2 regions of the Variovorax sp. GW823-FHT04B03 genome follow, and region 1 is predicted to be linked to the other one. Evidence: riboswitches for the same ligand, from Rfam matches in the RefSeq annotation. Region 1 holds a riboswitch; the other holds the start of a gene.
The links. Region 1 has a riboswitch for glycine ahead of AC1RAD_RS02640 (D-amino acid dehydrogenase). Riboswitches for the same ligand answer to the same signal wherever they lie in the genome.
Positions count from the first base shown of each region.

Region 2: it holds a riboswitch for glycine, as region 1 does, so the genes downstream of both, gcvT (glycine cleavage system aminomethyltransferase GcvT) here and AC1RAD_RS02640 (D-amino acid dehydrogenase) in region 1, are expected to answer to the same signal.

Region 1 is NZ_JBXAIT010000001.1:596,430-605,853, forward strand. Features, by position in the region: gene AC1RAD_RS02625 (PhaM family polyhydroxyalkanoate granule multifunctional regulatory protein) at 1-480, shown strand, start outside; gene AC1RAD_RS02630 (FIST signal transduction protein) at 530-1,810, shown strand; gene AC1RAD_RS02635 (RtcB family protein) at 2,029-3,444, shown strand; gene AC1RAD_RS02640 (D-amino acid dehydrogenase) at 3,463-4,770, opposite strand; glycine riboswitch at 4,862-4,968, opposite strand; glycine riboswitch at 5,013-5,103, opposite strand; gene rfbB (dTDP-glucose 4,6-dehydratase) at 5,222-6,301, shown strand; gene rfbD (dTDP-4-dehydrorhamnose reductase) at 6,298-7,188, shown strand; gene rfbA (glucose-1-phosphate thymidylyltransferase RfbA) at 7,228-8,115, shown strand; gene AC1RAD_RS02660 (GDP-mannose 4,6-dehydratase) at 8,153-9,157, shown strand; gene AC1RAD_RS02665 (sugar phosphate nucleotidyltransferase) at 9,171-9,424, shown strand, end outside.
Region 2 is NZ_JBXAIT010000003.1:682,825-692,248, reverse strand. Features, by position in the region: gene gcvP (aminomethyl-transferring glycine dehydrogenase) at 1-999, opposite strand, end outside; gene gcvH (glycine cleavage system protein GcvH) at 1,057-1,428, opposite strand; gene gcvT (glycine cleavage system aminomethyltransferase GcvT) at 1,500-2,672, opposite strand; glycine riboswitch at 2,720-2,824, opposite strand; glycine riboswitch at 2,837-2,927, opposite strand; gene AC1RAD_RS16310 (hypothetical protein) at 2,959-3,495, opposite strand; gene AC1RAD_RS16305 (L,D-transpeptidase Cds6 family protein) at 3,592-4,074, opposite strand; gene AC1RAD_RS16300 (MFS transporter) at 4,237-5,427, opposite strand; gene AC1RAD_RS16295 (AraC family transcriptional regulator) at 5,536-6,315, shown strand; gene AC1RAD_RS16290 (TRAP transporter large permease) at 6,352-7,644, opposite strand; gene AC1RAD_RS16285 (TRAP transporter small permease) at 7,655-8,167, opposite strand; gene AC1RAD_RS16280 (TRAP transporter substrate-binding protein) at 8,248-9,222, opposite strand; gene denD (D-erythronate dehydrogenase) at 9,278-9,424, opposite strand, start outside.

The DNA.
Region 1 (9,424 bases):
TTCACCAAGCAGGCTGCGGCCATGGCGCCGGCACCTGCACCGGCTCCCGCCCCGGCCCCCGCACCGCGGCCCGAACCGGAAGCTGTCGAGGAAGAGGAAGAAGAGTTCGACGAGGCCGAGGAAGAAGCGGAAGAAGAGGAAACCCCGGCGCCGAAGAAGACCTCGCGCGCCAAGCCCGCAGCGTCCAACGGCGCCGCCGGGGTGGTCGACCCGATGCAATGGTGGGGCTCGCTCACCGAGCAGTTCCAGCAGATCGCGAGCACGGCGCTGCAGGATGCGGCGCAGCTCAAGGTGCCGGCCATGGCGCAGCCGCTGGCCGACGCCGTGGGGCAGGTCATCGGCAAGGCGACGGCGGCGCGCAAGCCGGCCGCCAAGACCGCCGCGAAGAAGGCCGCAGCGAAAAAAGCCGCGCCGGCACCCGCCGCGCGCAAGAAAACCACGTCCACCGCCGCGCGCAAGCGAACCTCCGGCCGGCGCTGACGTCTCACAGACACCTTTCCAGACGACGACGCACGGGTCGGTACGCACCATGAAACTGTTTCCCACCGGCCATGCCACCCACCCGCAATGGCGCATGGCCGCCGGCCTCGTGCTGGCCCAGTTGCGCGCGCAGATGGCGCTGCCCGACTACGCGTCGAACCCGACGCTCGGGCTGCTCTACATCACCGACCACTACGCGGCCGAGGCGCAGGAGATTCTCGATCACCTGAGCGCCGAACTGCCCGAGGTCACCGACTGGTCGGGCACCGTCGGCATCGGCGTGTCGGCCAACAACGCCGAGTACTTCGATGAGCCCGGCCTGAGCCTGATGCTGTGCGCGCTGCCCAGCGACCAGTACCGCGTGTTCTCCGGCGTGGCGCCGCTGGGCAGTTCCGAAATGAGCGGCTTCGAGGCGCACACCGCGCTCGTGCACGCCGACCCGGCCACACCCGACCTGGGCGAGCTCATCGGCGAGATGGCGGGCCGAACCGACACCGGCTACCTGTTCGGCGGGCTCTCGTCCGGCCGCGGCGGGGCGCTGCAGTTCGCGGTCGGCGGCAACGGCAACATCCGCGGCCACGGCGCGGCGGGTGGCGTGTTCTCGGGCGGCTTGTCGGGCGTGGTGTTCGGCGAGGGCGTGCGGCTGGTGTCGCGCGTCACGCAGGGCTGCCAGCCGCTGCGCACCGGCGGCGCGCGCGAGCGCGAGATCACCGAGGCCGACGGGAACCTGCTGCTGTCGCTCGACGGCGAGCCGGCGCTCGACGTGCTGCTGGCCGACCTGCAGGTGTCGCTGGACCGGCCGCAGGAAGCCATCGACGCCGTGCGCAACACGCTGGTCGGCCTGGCCGACGCGGGCAGCGACGGCATCCGCCGCACCGGCGACCTGGGCGCCGACGTGCTGGTGCGCCACATCATCGGCCTCGACCCGACGCGGCGCGGCATCGCCATTGCCGACAACGCCGAGGCCGGCATGCGGCTGAGTTTCTGCCGCCGCAACGCGCAGGCGGCGCGCGCCGACCTGATGCGCATCTGCGCCGAGATCCGCGAAGAGCTCGAGCCCGAAGAACAGACGCTGGCCACCGCGCGCGCCGTGGCGGCCGGCGAGGCCGAGGCCGCACCGCATCCGGCGCGGCGCATCGCGGGCGCGGTGTACGTGAGCTGCTCGGGGCGCGGCGGCCCGCACTTCGGTGCGCCGGGCGCCGAACTGCAGATCGTGCGGCATGCGCTGGGCGACGTGCCGCTGGTCGGCTTCTTCGCCGCCGGCGAGATCGCACGCCATCACCTGTACGGCTACACCGGCGTGCTGACGGTGTTCACCGCGCCGGACTGACTGACTGACGGACTGATGGGAAAAAACGACGCGCGCGCCTGCGCCCTGTGTTCGCAAGTGCTTCGCGTCGCTAGAATCCGCCCGCTTTCTTGAATCTCTGCTGCTGCAAGAAAGAGTGATCCGCGCGCCCCGAGGCACGCGGTCGATCTCTTTCGCCCCGCCACGCGATGTGACGGGGCCCGGAAACCGACACGGTTTCCCCGAATGGAATTGCAGCCATGGGCAGCCCCACCCACAGTCATTTTTCGAGACTCCAGCGCGCCTTTTCGCGCGCCCACATCGCCGTCGACTACCGCGACGGCATCTATCACTTACGCAACGAAGCCGCGCAGGCGACCGTTCTTCTGCCGCAGAGCCTGCCGCTGGAAGAAAAAGCCGTGAACCAGCTGCTGGCCTTTGCCAGCGTGCGATCGCCCGACGGCGCGCACGGCGTGTGCAAGGCCTGCGCGACGCCGGACTTTCATCCGGGCTCGGTCGCGCCGGTGGGCAGCGTCGTCGCCACCGATGGCGACTTCGTGATCCCCGCCGCGGTCGGCACCGACATCAACTGCGGCATGCGCCTGCTGACCACCGGCCTCACGCTGGACCAGGTGGCGCCGCACAAGACGCAGCTGCTCGCGCGGCTCACGCGCAGCCTGCTCGACAACGGGCGCGACGTGCCGGTGCACACGGCGGCGTTTCGCGCGCTGTTCGACGACGGGCCGGCCGCGTTCCTGGACGCCGTGCGCAACGAGGGGCTCTGGGCGACCTGCGACCGCGACCGGCTGCAGGCCGAGATCGGCGCGTGCATCGGCCTGGCGAGCTTCGGCGGGCAGTCGCGGCACGCACCGTCGGCCTACACCGGCGCGCGCCACGAGGTGTTCCGCGATCCGTGCCTGGGCACGCCGGGCAGCGGCAACCACTTCGTCGAACTGCAGGTCGTCGACCAGGTGATGGACCGGCACGCGGCCTACCGCGCGGGGCTCAAGGCGGGCGAGGTCGTGGTGATGATCCACAGCGGCTCGCGCGACATCGGGTTCCATGTCGGTGGCCGCTGGATGGACCGCGCGCGGGCCGAGTGGCCGCAAGGCCTGCGCCATCCGAAGAGCGGTCTGTACGGCCTGGCCGGGCCGTTGGCGCAGGAGTACCTCGAGGCCATGGGCGTGGCCGCGCGCTATGCGTGGGCCAACCGCGTCGTGCTGGCCGAGCTGGTGCGCAAGGACTTCGCCGAGCTGCTGGGCGCCACGGCGTCGACGCTGGTGGTCGACGTGCCGCACAACGTGGTGCTGCGCGAGCACGGCATGAACATCCATCGCAAGGGCGCGACGCCGGCGCACGCGGGCGACCTCGCGCTGATCCCCGGGTCGATGGGCGATCACTCGTACCTCGCGACCGGGCTGGGGCATGAGGACTGGCTGTGGTCGTGCAGCCATGGTGCCGGCCGGCGCATGCGTCGGCAGGAGGTGCGCGCGATGCGGCCCGCACCCGGCGACGCCGATGCCAGCTGGCAATGCGTGACCTTGCGCGAGGAGCGCCGCATCGAAGAGGCGCCGCAGGCCTACAAGCCGATCGGCGCGGTGATCGAGGCGCAGGAAAGCGCGGGGCTCATCCGCTGCGCCGTGCGGCTCAAGCCCTGGGTCACGTTCAAGGCGTGACCCAGGGCGCGTGGCGTGTCAGCCCAGTGCGGGCTGCACGGCGCGCGGCGCGGGCGCCGGCATGCCGGCGAACGCGAAATCGACCTCGGGCGCGAGCCCGCTCACGATGCGCGCGATCGACTTGCCCGAGCCGCAGGCGTGCGTCCAGCCGAGCGTGCCGTGGCCGGTGTTGAGGAACAGGTTCGGCAGCTTGGTCTTGCCGATCAACGGCACGTTGCTCGGCGTGGCCGGGCGCAGGCCGGTCCAGAACTGCGCGCGCTCGGTGTCGCCGGCGCCGGGGAAGAGTTCTTCGACGCGCCGCACGATGGCTTCGCAACGCACGCGGTTCAGGTCGCGGTCGTAGCCGTTGAGTTCGGCCGTGCCGGCGATGCGCAGGCGGTCGCCCGACTCGGATGTGTAGCGCGAGAACACCAGCTTGTATTCGTCGTCGGTGAGCGAGACCTGGTGTGCCTTCGACGCGTCCTTCACGGGCAGCGTCACCGAGTAGCCCTTGGCCGGGTAGATCGGCAGGCGGATGCCCAGCGGCGCGGCGTACAGCGGGCTCAGCGAACCCATCGCGAGCACGAAGGCATCGCCGCGGATGCGTTGGAAGCGGCCTTCGTTGTCGGTCGCCTCGACGTGGTCGATGCTGCCACCGGCTTCGCGCAGCGCGGTCACCGTGTGGCTCATGAGGAACTTCACGCCGGCCGCCTCGGCCAGCTTCACCAGCTCACGCGCGAAGCGGTTGGCGTCGCCCGATTCGTCTTCGGCGGTGTAGGTGGCGCCGGCGAGTTGGGGGCGAATGTGGGCGAGGGCGGGTTCGATCTTGATGGCCTCGTCGGCCGAGATGACCAGCCGCTCGCAGCCCAGGGCGCGCATCTGCTCGGCGGGCGCGAGGGCGCCATCGAATTCTTTTTGCGTCGTGTAGAAGTGCAGGATGCCTTGCGTGCGCTGGTCATAGTTCAGGCCGGTGTCTCGACGCAATTGCTGCAACATTTCCCGGCTGTATGTACCGAGACGAACGATCTGTTCGATGTTGTGGCGGGTGCGCGCGGGGGTGCATTCGCGCAAAAACTGCAGGCCCCAGAGCCACTGGCGCATGTCGGCGCGGATGCGAAAGAGCAGCGGCGCATCTTCCTTGCCGAGCCATTGCAGCACCTTCAGCGGCGCGCTCGGATTGGCCCACGGTTCGGCATGGCTGACCGAGATCTGGCCGCCGTTGGCGAAGCTGGTTTCGGCGGCCGGGGTGGCCTGCCGGTCGATCACGGTCACCTCGTGGCCGAGTTGCTGGAGGTAGTAGGCCGAAGTCACGCCGAGCAGGCCGGCGCCAAGAACGATCACACGCATTGCAAGTACCTTTGAGTTTGCAGCGCTTGAACGGCGGGCGTGGAGTGCTATTGAACCAATAGCAAGCAACCGGACGACCGATGTCCAAGTTGCCGCTCCCCCTGTCCTCGGTACCTGAGAGATTCACCCTGCTGCACCCGCAGCGGGTTTGCTCCTTCGGTGCGCCACATGGCGTGGCGGCTCTCCAGACGGCTGTATCGATGAGTGCAGTACTGACCCCTTGCCGAAGTTCCGTGGCGTTGCCTGGAATTTCGTCGGGCCGACCTGAGCGTTTATGGGAGTTTGCGCCTTCGGTAGGGCCTCCGTGGAGGCCCGCTCTCCTGCAATTGTTGGCGATTGTAGGCGGGCCCCGCAAGCCGGCCAAGCCCTGTACATCGGCACTTCACACCGATGGGATAATTGAATGTTGATTTTTGGTAAAGCAAACTTTTTTCTACATGCAGGGGACTCCATGATCCTGGTTACCGGCGGCGCAGGCTTCATTGGCGCCAATTTCGTGCTCGACTGGATCGCGCAGGGCAACGAGCCCGTCGTGAACCTCGACAAGCTGACCTACGCAGGCAACCTCGAGACCCTGGCGTCGCTCAAGGGCAACGCGAACCACGTCTTCGTGCAAGGCGACATCGGCGACAGCGCGCTGCTCGATCGCCTGCTGGCCGAGCACAAACCCCGCGCCGTCGTGAACTTTGCCGCGGAATCGCACGTGGATCGTTCGATCCATGGCCCGGAAGACTTCGTGCAGACCAACGTGCTCGGCACCTTCCGCCTGCTCGAATCGGTGCGCGGCTACTGGAACGCCCTGCCGGCCGACCAGAAGGCGGCCTTCCGCTTCCTGCACGTGTCGACCGACGAGGTCTACGGCTCGCTCTCCAAGACCGACCCGGCCTTCACCGAAGAGAACAAGTACGAGCCCAACAGCCCGTACTCGGCCAGCAAGGCCGCCAGCGACCACCTCGTGCGCGCCTGGCACCACACCTACGGCCTGCCGGTGGTCACCACCAACTGCTCGAACAACTACGGCCCGTTCCACTTCCCCGAGAAGCTGATCCCGCTGATGATCGTCAACGCGCTGGCTGGCAAGAACCTGCCCGTGTACGGCGACGGCATGCAGGTGCGCGACTGGCTCTACGTGAAGGACCACTGCAGCGCCATCCGCCGCGTGCTCGAAGCCGGCAAGCTCGGCGAGACCTACAACGTCGGCGGCTGGAACGAGAAGCCCAACATCGAGATCGTCAACACCGTGTGCGCGCTGCTCGACGAACTGAGCCCCCGCGCCGACGGCAAGCCGTACAAGGAGCAGATCACCTACGTCACGGACCGCCCGGGCCACGACCGCCGCTACGCCATCGATGCACGCAAGCTCGAACGCGAACTCGGCTGGAAGCCCGCCGAGACCTTCGACACCGGCATCCGCAAGACCGTCCAGTGGTACCTCGCGAACGGCGAGTGGGTGCGCAACGTGCAAAGCGGCGCGTACCGCGAATGGGTCGAGAAGCAATACGACGCTGCGCCTGCAAAGGCTTCCGCATGAAGTTGCTGCTGCTCGGCAAAGGTGGACAGGTCGGCTGGGAGCTGCAGCGCAGCCTCGCGCCGCTCGGCGAAGTGGTCGCACTGGACTTCGACAGCACCGACTTCCACGCCGACTTCAGCCGCCCCGAGCAGCTGGCCGCCACGGTGCTGGCGGTGCGCCCCGACGTCATCGTCAATGCCGCCGCGCACACCGCCGTCGACAAGGCCGAGAGCGAGCCCGACTTCGCGCGCAAGCTCAACGCCACCTCGCCCGGCGTGGTGGCCGAGGCCGCGCAGCAGATCGGCGCGCTGATGGTGCATTACTCCACCGACTACGTCTTCGACGGCAGCGGCACCAAGCCCTGGAAAGAAGAAGACGCGACCGGCCCGCTCAGCGTGTACGGCCAGACCAAGCTCGAAGGCGAGCAATTGGTGGCGCAGCATTGCGCGAAGCACCTGATCTTTCGCACCAGCTGGGTGTACGCCGCACGCGGCGGCAACTTCGCCAAGACCATGCTGCGCCTGGCCAAGGAGCGCGACAAGCTCACGGTCATCGACGACCAGTTCGGCGCCCCGACCGGTGCCGAGCTGCTGGCCGACATCACCGCGCACGCCATCCGCGCCACCTTGCAAGACCCGGCCAAGGCCGGCCTGTACCACGCCATCGCCGGCGGCGAGACCACGTGGCACGGTTACGCGCGATTCGTGCTCGAGATGGCGCAGCAGGCCGGCGTCGAACTCAAGGCCGGCCCGCAGGCCGTGGAGGCCGTGCCCACCAGCGCCTTTCCGACGCCCGCGAAGCGGCCGCACAACTCGCGGCTCGACACCACCAAGCTGCAGACCTCCTTCGGCCTGCGACTGCCGCCTTGGCAGGAAGGCGTGGCACGCATGCTGCGCGAGACGCTCTGACCGACTGATTTTTCCCGGCCTCCCACACTAGAAGACCCCATGACGCAACGCAAAGGCATCATCCTTGCCGGTGGCTCCGGCACCCGCCTGCACCCGGCCACGCTCGCCATGAGCAAGCAACTGCTGCCGGTGTACGACAAGCCCATGATCTATTACCCGCTGAGCACCCTGATGCTCGGCGGCATGCGCGACATCCTCATCATCAGCACGCCGCAGGACACGCCGCGCTTCCAACAGCTGCTGGGTGACGGCAGCCAATGGGGCATCAACCTGCAGTACGCGGTGCAGCCGAGTCCCGATGGCCTGGCGCAGGCGTTCATCATCGGCGACAAGTTCGTGGGGAACTCGCCGAGCGCGCTGGTGTTGGGGGACAACATCTTCTATGGGCATGACTTTGCCCATCTGCTGAGCGGCGCCGACGCGCAGGACGCGGGAGCCACTGTGTTCGCGTACCACGTGCATGACCCGGAGCGGTATGGCGTGGTCGCGTTCGACGCACAAGGCAAGGCCAGCAGCATCGAGGAAAAGCCGCTCAAGCCCAAGAGCAACTACGCCGTGACGGGCCTGTACTTCTACGACAACCAGGTCATCGACATCGCCAAGGCGGTGAAGCCGAGTGCACGAGGCGAACTCGAGATCACGGCCGTCAATCAGGCGTACCTCGATCTTGGCCGGCTCAACGTGCAGATCATGCAGCGCGGCTACGCCTGGCTCGATACCGGTACGCATGAAAGCCTGTTGGAGGCGGGGCAGTTCATCGCCACGCTGGAGCACCGGCAGGGGTTGAAGATCGCCTGCCCGGAGGAAATCGCGTGGCGGCATGGCTTCATCGACAAGGAGCAACTGGCGCGGCTGGCCTTGCCACTGCAGAAAAATGCCTACGGCAAGTACCTCAATCGGCTGCTTGCCGAAGAGCACTCATTCTGAACACTGACACACAACAATTTCTTCGGTAGCACAAGTCATGCATGCATCAACTCAAACCCTGACGGGTCAAAAGTACCTCGTAACCGGCGCAGGCGGGTTCATCGGAAGCCATCTCGTCGAAGCGCTCGTGCGTGCCGGCGCTGACGTCACGGCCATGGTCCGCTACGGTTCCGCATCGAGTTGGGGCAATCTCGAATTCGCACCGGATGACGTGAAGGGTCAGTTCCGCGTCGTGGCGGGCAACATCGACGATGGCGATTTCGTCATGCATGCCATGCAGGGCATCGACGTCGTCTGCCATCTGGCGGCCCTGATCGCCATTCCGTATTCGTACGTTGCCCCGCGCAGCTACGTGCGCACCAACGTCGAGGGAACGCTCAACGTCGTGGAGGCCGCGCGCCGTCTGTCGGTTCGTCGCGTCGTCCACACGAGCACCTCCGAGGTGTACGGCACCGCGGTGCGCGTGCCGATCGACGAAGAGCATCCGCTGCAAGGGCAGTCGCCTTATTCGGCCTCGAAGATCGGGGCGGACAAGATCGCCGAGAGCTACTACCGCTCGTTCGACACCGGTGTCGTGACCTTGCGCCCGTTCAACACGTTCGGCCCACGCCAGTCCGCCCGGGCATTCATCCCGACCATCATCTCGCAGGCATTGACCCAGGACGTGATCAAGCTCGGATCGCTGACCCCTGAGCGCGACATGACCTTCGTGACGGACACGGTCGCCGGTTTCGTCGCTGCTTCGGTGACGCCCGGGATCGAGGGGCAGACCATCAACCTGGGAACCGGCTCGACCTACACGATCGGCCACTTTGCCGAGCGCATCCTCAAGCTGATGGGCGTGGAAAAGGAGATCGTTGCGGACACTGCGCGCATGCGCCCCGACAAGAGCGAGGTCTTGAAGCTCGTCTCCGACAACGCGCTGGCCGCGAAGTTGATGGGGTGGTCGCCGCAAGTCGACCTGGACGAGGGGTTGCGCCAGAGCATCGAATTCATCCGCCGCAACATCCACCTGTACCGCCCTGCGGTCTACACCGTCTGAGGGAGCAAGCATCATGAAAGCAGTCGTCATGGCCGGCGGCAAGGGCACTCGCCTTCAGCCGTTCACCGCCTCGTTTCCCAAGCCCCTCATGCCCCTGGGGGACATGCCGGTGCTGGAACTCCTGCTGCGGCAGCTGCGTCGCGCCGGCGTCGACGAAGTCATCCTTGCGGTCAACCATTTGCATCACCTGATCCGCGCGTTTTGCGGCGATGGTTCGCGATTCGGGCTGAAGATCGACTACAGCCTCGAGGACAGCCCTCTGGGGAC
Region 2 (9,424 bases), on a different contig from region 1:
GCGGATGTGCTGCTCGCGCGTCTGCAGCGCGAGGCGGTAGGCGGGCTGGCCGTGCGTGTCGACGCTGACGCCGACGAGGCGGCCGGGCAGCGAGCGCTTGAACGAATCGCGGCAGGCCAGGTAGGCAGCATGCGGGCCGCCGTTGCACAGCGGCATGCCGAAGCGCTGCGTGGTGCCGCAGACGATGTCGGCGTCGAACTCGCCGGGGGCGACCAGCAATGTGAGCGCCAGCAGGTCGGCCGCGACGATGAAGGCGGCGTCGCACTGGTGCGCGTGGCCCGCGAGCGGGCGCAGGTCGTGCACGTGGCCGGTGGTGGCGGGGTACTGCGCGAGCACGCCGAAGAACTCGCCGCTCACCATCAGGTGCGGCAGCGTTTCCGACACGGTGCTCACCTTCACCTCGATGCCCAGCGGCGCGGCGCGCGTCTTGATGACTTCGATGGTCTGCGGGTGGCAGTCACCCGACACGAGGAACACGTTGCTCTTGCTCTTCACGCTGCGCTTGGCGAGCGTCATGGCTTCGGCGGCGGCCGTGGCCTCGTCGAGCATCGAGGCGTTGGCGATGGCCATGCCCGTGAGGTCGCACACCATCGTCTGGAAGTTGAGCAGGGCTTCCATGCGGCCCTGCGAGATCTCGGCCTGGTAGGGCGTGTAGGCGGTGTACCAGGCGGGGTTCTCCAGGATGTTGCGCAGGATCACGCCCGGCGTGTGCGTGCCGTAGTAGCCCTGGCCGATGAAGCTCCTGAACACCTTGTTCTTCGACGCCAGCGTCTTCAGCTCGGCCAGCGCGTCGGCCTCGGTGACCGGCGCGGGCAGGCGCATCGGCCGGGCGCGGCGGATGGCCGCCGGCACGATGCCGTCGATGAGCTCCGCGCGCGTTTCCGAGCCGATCACCGGCAGCATGCGCGCCTCGTCCGCTGCATCGATGCCGATGTGGCGGGCGAGGAATTCTTCGGCGTTCTCTAGTTCTTGCAAAGAGGGAAGGGCGGGAATCGGCATGGCGGTGAAGGCTCGGGGAGAAGGAACGAAGGTGCGAGGAAGCTGCTGTTCAGCGGATCAGGATTCGGCGGCGAACTTGTCGTAGCTGGCGGCGTCGAGCAGGGCGTCGAGCTGCGCGGGTTCGCTCAGCTTGACCTTGAAGAACCAGCCGGCGGCCAGCGGGTCGCTGTTGGCCAGCGACGGGTCGGCGCGCAGCGCTTCGTTCACTTCGGTGATCTCGCCCGACACGGGCATGAACACATCGGCGGCGGCCTTCACCGACTCGACCACACCGGCGACCTCGCCTTGCGCGAAGGTCTTGCCCACTTCAGGCAGGTCGACGAACACCACGTCGCCCAGCGCGTCCTGCGCATGCACGGTGATGCCGACGGTGGCGGCGCCGCCTTCGGCCGCCACCCATTCGTGGTCCTTGGTGTATTTGATGCTCATGAAAAAACTCCTCGTGGAAAAAGTGGAATCGGGATGCAGAGCCTAGCCGGGTCTGCGGTGTTCAGTGTCGGTCAGCCGCGGTAGTAGCGCGTCGGCACGAAAGGCATCGTCGACACCTCCATCGGCACCGGCTTGCCGCGCACGATGGCCTGCACGCGCGTGCCGGGCTCGGCGAAGGCGGCGGCCACGTAGCCCATGGCCACGCAGCGGTCGGCCGTGGGGCCGAGCAGGCCGCTGGTGACGGTGCCGATGTCGTGGCCTTCGAGCGACTGCAGCAGCGTGCCGTCGCGCACCGGAATGCGTTCGAGCGCCACGAGGCCGACGCGCTTGCGCGTGAGCGTCTTGTGGTCGGTGTGCCCGGCCGCGCCCGAGGCGACGGCGGTCAGCTGGGCCAGCACCTTGGCCGCGCCCGGGAAGCCGCCTTCGCGCGCACCGCCGGCGCGGCGCACCTTCTGGATCGCCCAGTTGAGCGAGGCTTCGACCGGGGTGGTGGTGGTGTCGATGTCGTTGCCGTACAGGCACAGGCCGGCTTCGAGCCGCAGCGAGTTGCGCGCGCCCAGGCCGACGGGCTTCACTTCGGGCTGGGCCAGCAGCAGGCGGGCGAGGGCGTCGGCGTCCTTGCCAGCCACCGAGATTTCGAAGCCGTCTTCACCGGTGTAGCCGCTGCGGGTGACGAAGGCGGCGATGCCGCCGATCTGCACCGCGCCGCCGGTCATGAACACGAAGCGCTCGATGCCGGGCGACAGCCGCGCCAGCGTGGCCGCGGCCTGAGGGCCTTGCAGTGCGAGCAGGGCGTGGTCGGGCAGTGGCTGCACCTGGCAGCGCGCGCCGATCCTGGCCTGGATGTGGGCGATGTCGGCCACCTTGCAGGCGCCGTTCACGATCACGAAGATCGAACCGTTGCCTTCGTTGAAGAACATCAGGTCGTCGAGGATGCCGCCCTCGTCGTTCAGCAGCAGGCCGTAGCGCTGCTTGCCGGCGGGCAGGTCGATCACGTCGACGGGCATCAGGGTTTCGAAGGCGGCGGCGGCATCGGGGCCGACGAGGCGCAGCTGGCCCATGTGCGAGATGTCGAACAGGCCGGCCGCATCGCGCGTGTGCTTGTGCTCGGCCATCAGGCCGGCCGGGTACTGCACGGGCATGGAATAGCCGGCGAAGGGCACCATTCGGGCGCCGAGCTCCACGTGGAGGTCGTACAGCGGGGTCTTGAGAAGTTGGGCGTCGGAAGCGGAGGAAGCGGCCACGGGGCACTCCAAAGGGGCAGTCGAAATCCATGGCTGCAACGCCACGGGCCACCCCTGCTGTCCGCTTTACCTGAGAGATTCGCCCCACGATCGGGGTTTGCTCCTTCGGTGGGCCGCGTGCAATGCCACGGCCTCTCTCCAGCAAGGAAACGCCGGTGGTTGCCGGCGTCTTGTCAGTCCTTTTGCCTGAGCGTTCGGGGAACCCCTGCGCCTTCGGCGGCCCCGTCGCGCGGGGCTCTCTCCTGACCCGGCGAGTGTAGTGGATCGCGGGGCCGGGGCTGGCGGCTCAGTGCACGGTTTCGGCCGGCGGCAGCAGCTTGTCGATGCGCTCGCGCAGCGAGTCGGCGCGCTCGGGGCCGGCGGCTTTCTCGATCTCGGAGAGCATCAGCGCGGCGATGGTCAGCATGGCCTCGCGGTCGCGGGCCTCGCGCAAGGCGTCGCGCATCTGGTTGGCGAAGCGCGGGTCGCGGCGCACGAACATGCGCTCGCAGATGTCGAACAGGAACATGCGCGTGGTGGCCAGCGAGCGCTTGCCGTCGAAGCTGTCGGCCGAGGTGGCGACCTGGATCGGCTCGGCGGCGGGGACGGGCGTGGGGGCCGGTGCGGGCGGTGGCGCGACCGGTCGTGCGACCTGCAGGTAGCCGCGCTGCATCAGCCCCTGGATCGCCTGCTCGGCCTCGACGCGGCTGGGGAACAGCGGGCTGAAGTCGGTCAGCGAGCGCCGGCCGTCGGCCATGAGCAGCAGGGCGCGCTCACGCTGGCTGAGCGTGCGCTGCCCGGCCTGGAGTTCGTCGCGTGCCTTCTCGGTCTTGGTGGGGAACATGGCGGCCACAGCTTTCGGAGGTCGAAGGCTGCAGCATCGTTGCAAGTGGTGACATCTTCGTGAACCATTTGCCTTACAGGGACAAGGCGGCGCGCGTCAGTTGCCCGCGCTCTCCTTGCGGATCAGCCAGCGCGTGCCCACGCGCTGCAGCTCGAGCGTCTTGCGGTCGGTCTCGGTGAGTGCGTCGGCGCTGTAAATCTGCCGGAACTGCGCGCTGGCCGAGGTGCCCTGAACGCTGATCACCAGCCCCTCGATGCCCACGCTGATGCGCGACTTGCCCGTGATGCGGGCGCGCCGGTCGGCCTCCCAGCGCTCGCGGGTCTGGCCGCGCGCGGGGGTGAAGTCGCTCGCGTAGGCGGCGAGGTAGCGCTCGACGTCGCGCGCGGACCAGGCGGCGGCCCAGGCGCGCACGGCGGTTTCTACTTCGGCGAGGTGGGTGACGGGATTGATGGGGTTGGCGGGGGCGGCTGCTGGTGCAACGGCTGCAACGGGCGCGGCGGCCGGCGTGGCCGCGATACCGGCGGTGGCCAGCAAGCCGGCAGCGACAAGGCTGCTGCCCTGGGCGACGATTCGGTGCATGGCGTCCTTCTCTTTCCTTCTTCTTGTCTGTCAGGCTCGACGTCGAAGCTTGCGTCGATTCTGGCAGTGAAAGAGGAGGCGTGCGGCGTTGAATCGCCCACGGATTTCGGTGGTCCGTGGTTCAGGGCGCGTCCATAGGACACCGGGAGCGCGGGGCAGGGCTCAGGCCGCCGCAGCCTCGCCCGCCATCACCTGCACCGTCCGATTGCGAAGCCGCAAGGCCAGCACGGTTGCGACGCACAGCACGCACAACACCACCGTGAGCGTGACGCCGAGTCCGCGCGCATCCGACAGCAGGCCGAACAGGGGCGACACCAGTCCGCCGACCGAGAGCGCGAGACCGAGCGTGATGCCGCTGGCGGTGGCCGGGTTGCGCGGCAGGTAGTCCTGCGCGAGCGTCACCTGCGCGGCGAAGGGCAGGAACATGCTCATGCCGAGCCATGCGGTGCAGGCCAGCGCCGCGGCAGGCGTCGAGGCGAGCACGAGGCCTGCCATCGCCGGCAGCGCGAGCAGGTAGCCGCAGCGGATCGTGCCCATGCGCCCGATACGGTCGCCGAGCCAGCCGCCGGCCAGCGTGCCCACGGCCCCTGCGGCGGTGAAGGCGGTGAGCGCCGCGGCGCCCTGGAAGGTGCTGCCGTGCAGGTCGCGCGTGATGCGCAGCGAGAGCATCGACAGCACGGTGACATACGGGATCGACCAGCCCACGATGGTCGCCACCAGCAGGCTGAAGGCGCGCCAGTCGTTGTGCGGTTTGAGCACCTGGGCGCGGGCCTGCGCTGCGCGCGCTGCCGTTGCCGCGTGCTGGGCGGCCGCGCTGCGTCGTGCGTTCGCCGCGACCCACACCACGCCCATCGCCAGCGCGGGAATGCCCAGCAGGTAGCTGCGCGACAGGCTGCCGCCGCCGACGACCGTGGCCGCCAGCACGGGCGCGAACGAGGCGCCGATGGTGCCGCCCACCGAGAACACGCTCATCGCCTTCTGCGAGGCGCCGCCGGCCGCGCGCGCGGCCACGGTGGCGGGCGGGTGGTAGGCCGCGATGCCCAGCCCGCACAGCGCGACCGCGATCCAGGTCAGCAGGTAGCTCTGGCTCAGGCCCGCCAGCACCACGCCCAGCGCCGCCACCAGGAAGCCCACGGGCACCAGCCAGGCGCGCGGGTGGCGGTCGGCGTACAGGCCGAACAGCGGCTGCACCACGCTCGACAGCCCGGTGGCCGCCAGCATCAGGCCGCTCACGGCCGTGTAGCTGTAGCCGCGCTCCAGCACCATGAAGGGCAGCAGCGCGGGCACGAGGCCCTGGTAGAGGTCGTTGACGGCGTGGGTGCCGGTGAGCAGCCCGAGTCGGCGCGTGTTCATGCGATGGCTTCTTTCTTCGATGTCCGGTTTGAGAAAAAGGGAGGAAAAGCCATCGTAGGAAGACACGGAAAGATGTTCTCGCTACGAATGTGCAAACATCGTCGTGAAATGGACAAACTGAATCTGCGCCCCGACGAGGGCGAATCGACCCCGCGCGCGGTCGCCGTGCTGGCCACCGATCCGGCGGGCGACGCCTTCATTCCGCCGCATGCGCACCGGCGCGGGCAGCTCATTCATGCGATCTCGGGCGTGATGATGGTCGGCGCGGCGGCCGGCAGCTGGGTGGTGCCGCCGGGGCGCGGCGTCTGGGTGCCGCCGGGCATGACGCACCAGATCCGCATGGCGGGCGAGGTGAAGATGCGCACCGTCTTCGTCGAGCCCGGCACGCGCGCCGACCTGGGCGCCGAGTGCCGCGTGATCCACGTGGGGGCGCTGTTGCGCGAGCTGATCGTGGCGGCCGTGTCGCTGCCGCTGGACTACCCGCCGGGCGGGCGCGACGAGCGCGTGATGGAGCTGATCCTCGACGAGATCGAGGCCGCGCCCGCGCTGTCGCTGCATGTGCCGATGCCGCGCCACGCACGCCTGGCCGCGCTGTGCGAGGCGCTGATCCGCGACCCCGCGCAGCCCGCCACGCTCGACGGCTGGGCCGCGCGGCTGCACATGAATGCGCGCACGCTGGCGAGGCTGTTCGAGCGCGAGACCGGCATGACCTTCGGTGCGTGGTGCCGGCAGGCGCGGCTGCTGCTGAGCCTGCCGCGGCTGGCCGCGGGCGCGTCGATCCTGGAGGTGGCACTGGCGCACGGCTACGAGAGCCCGAGCGCCTTCACCGCGATGTTCCGCCGCACGCTCGGCGTGCCGCCGAGCCAGTACCTGCACCCGCCGGCCTGAGGCGGGTGAAGGCGTGGGCGGGAGCGGCCTGCGCCGCTACTTGAACCCGAGCGCGCGCGGCAGCCAGGTGCTGAGCATCGGCACGAAGGTCAGCAGCATCAGCACCGCGCCGTGCGCCCACAGGAAGGGCACCAGCTCTTTCACCAGTGCCGACATCGGCACCTTCGACACGTTGCAGGTCACGAACAGCAGCCCGCCCACCGGCGGCGTGATCATGCCCAGCGTGAGGTTGAAGATCACGATCATCGCGAAGTGCACCGGGTCGACGCCCAGCTTGATCGCCACCGGCGCAAGGATCGGCGCCAGCACCATCACGCCCGGCAGCGGCTCGATGAAGATGCCGAACAGGAGCAGGAACACGTTGACGATGATCAGGAACATCCACGGCGAGAGGTTCATGCTGATGAGCCATTCGGCCATCTGCTGCGGAATGCCCTCGATGGTCAGCACCCAGGCGAACGAGGCCGACAGCCCGATGATGATCAGCACCGACGCCGACAGCAGGGCCGAGCGCGACAGGATGTCGGGCAGCATCTTCCACTCGAGCGTGCGGTAGATGAACTTGCCGCACACCAGCGCGTAGAACACCGCCACCACCGAGGCTTCGGTGGGCGTGAACCAGCCGGCGCGCATGCCGCCCAGGATCACCACCGGCAGCAGGATGGCGGGAATCGCCTTCCACGTCGTGATGAGGATCTCGCGCAGCGGCGGCGTCTGGCCGTCGCCCTTGTAGTTGCGCTTCTTCGAGACGTAGAAGTTCACCACGCACATCGCCACCGCGATCAGGATGCCCGGCACGATGCCGGCCACGAACAGCTGGCCGACCGACACGGTCTCGTCCTGCAGCGCGTAGATGATCATGATGATCGAGGGCGGAATGATCGGCCCCACGATGGCCGTGGAGGCCGTCAGCGCCGCCGCATACGAGCGGTCGTAGCCGGCCTTGTCCATCATCTTGATGAGCATCGAGCCGGGGCCGGCCGCATCGGCCAGCGCCGAGCCCGAGATGCCCGAGAAGAAGGTCAGCGACACCACGTTGGTGTAGCCCAGCCCGCCGCGCCGGTGGCCGACGAACTGGCCCGCGAAGCGCAGCAGCACCTCGGTGAGCGAGCCGCCGCTCATCAGTTCGGCGGCCAGGATGAAGAAGGGCACGGCCATCAGCGGAAAGCTGTCGATGCCGGTGAAGGTTTCCTTCAGCAGCACCATCAGCGGGTAGCTTTCCGCGAGGATCAGGGTGGCGGCCGTGGCCAGGCCGAGCGCGAAGGCCACGGGCACGCCGATGGCCAGGAACACGCAGGCGGAGACGATCAGGACAATGCTGGCATCCATGGTCTTCTCCTTACAGCGAGGCCGACGCGTTGGCGTCGAAATGCGCGTCGGACGCGAACTCGCGGTTCAGCACGTAGCCGCGCACCACCAGCAGCCAGTGCACGATCAGCAGCACGCCGCCGATCAGCATCGCGCTGTAGATGTAGGCGAACGGAATCTGCGTCACGGCCGTGAGCTGGAACATCGTGCGTTCCATGTAGAGCCAGCCGTACCAGACCATGAAGCCGAAGAAGGCGAACAGCAGCCCGGCCACCACGATGCGCACCGCCACGGCCGCGGGCCGGGGCAGGGCGTCCTGCAGGTTCTCGACGGCGATGTGGCCGCCGTAGCGCAGCACGGGCCCGGCGCCCAGGAAGGTGAGCCAGATCATCATGTGGCGCGACACCTCTTCGGCCCATTCGATCGACTGGTTCGTGGTGTAGCGCAGCACGACGTTGGTGAAGATGATGACGGACATGGCCGCCAGCAGGAGGATCAGCGCCCACCGGTTGGCGGCGAGGAAGTAGCGCTCGAAGGCTTGCACGTTGTGGTTCTCTGTGGTGTCGGAAATGCGAAGCGCCCGGCACACTGAGGCGGGCCGGGCGCGGTCGGGGCGGAGCAGTCTTACTTGACGTCCGTGATCTTCTTGATGTTGTCGGCGCCGAATTCCTTGGCGTAGCCCACATAGGCCGGCTTCAGGGCTTCGCGGAAGGCCGCGCCGTCGACGGTGCGCGTGACCTTCATGCCGTCTTTCTCAAGCTGGGCGATGCCGTTGTTCTCGTCGTCGTTGACCTTCTTGCGCTGCGCGATCGAGGCCTTCTTCGCCGCTTCGGTGAACACCTTCTTGTCGGCGTCCGAGAGCTTGTTCCACACCTTGGGCGACAGCAGCAGCAGCGCCGGCGAGTAGACGTGGCCGGTGAGCGACAGGTGCTTTTGCACTTGCGAGAACTTCGAGGACAGGATCACCGGAATCGGGTTTTCCTGGCCGTCGACCGTGCCTTGCTGCAGCGCGCCGAACAGTTCCGGGAAGGCCATCGGCGTGGGCAGGATGCCGAAGGTGCGGTAGCCGTCCATGTGCACCTTGTTTTCCATGGTGCGCATCTTCAGGCCGGCCGCGTCGGTGGGCTTGACGATGTCGCGCTTGCTGTTCGTCATGTGGCGAAAGCCGTTTTCGGTCCAGGCCAGCGCGATGATGCCCTTGCTCGGGAACTTGGTCAGGATGTCCTGGCCGATGGGGCCGTCCATGACCTTGCGGGCGTGGTCGTAGTCGCGGAACAGGAAGGGGATGTCGACGATCTTGACCTCGGGCACGAAGTTGCCCACGGGGCCGGTCGAGGTGTTCAGCAGGTCTTGCGTGCCGAGCTGGATCGCTTCGATCTGCTCGCGCTCGCCGCCCAGCGCCGAGTTGGCGAAGTGCTGGCACTTGAAGCGGTTCTGGGTGTTCTTCTCGACCTCTTCGCAGAACACGGTGGAGCCCACGCCGTAATGCGATTCCTTGGACGTCGCATAGCCGATCTTGAGAACGGTGGGTTGCTGCGCGAGGGCGGCGGTGCCCAGGGCGAGCGAAAGGCAGGCGGCGGCGATGTGGCCGAATTTCATGGTGTCTCCGGGGAGTTGGGGGTCGAAAGCGCGTCAGGCGCAGGTCAGGAAATGACTATGCACCAATAACCAGTTTGACCGCGTCGGGACTTTCACGGACGTAGGCGCGGATCACCGCATCGAAGCTCTCGTCGGCCGTGAGACCGAGGGCCCGCGCGCGCGGCGTGTCGAAGCGCCCGGGCCAGGTTTTGACGATGCGGCG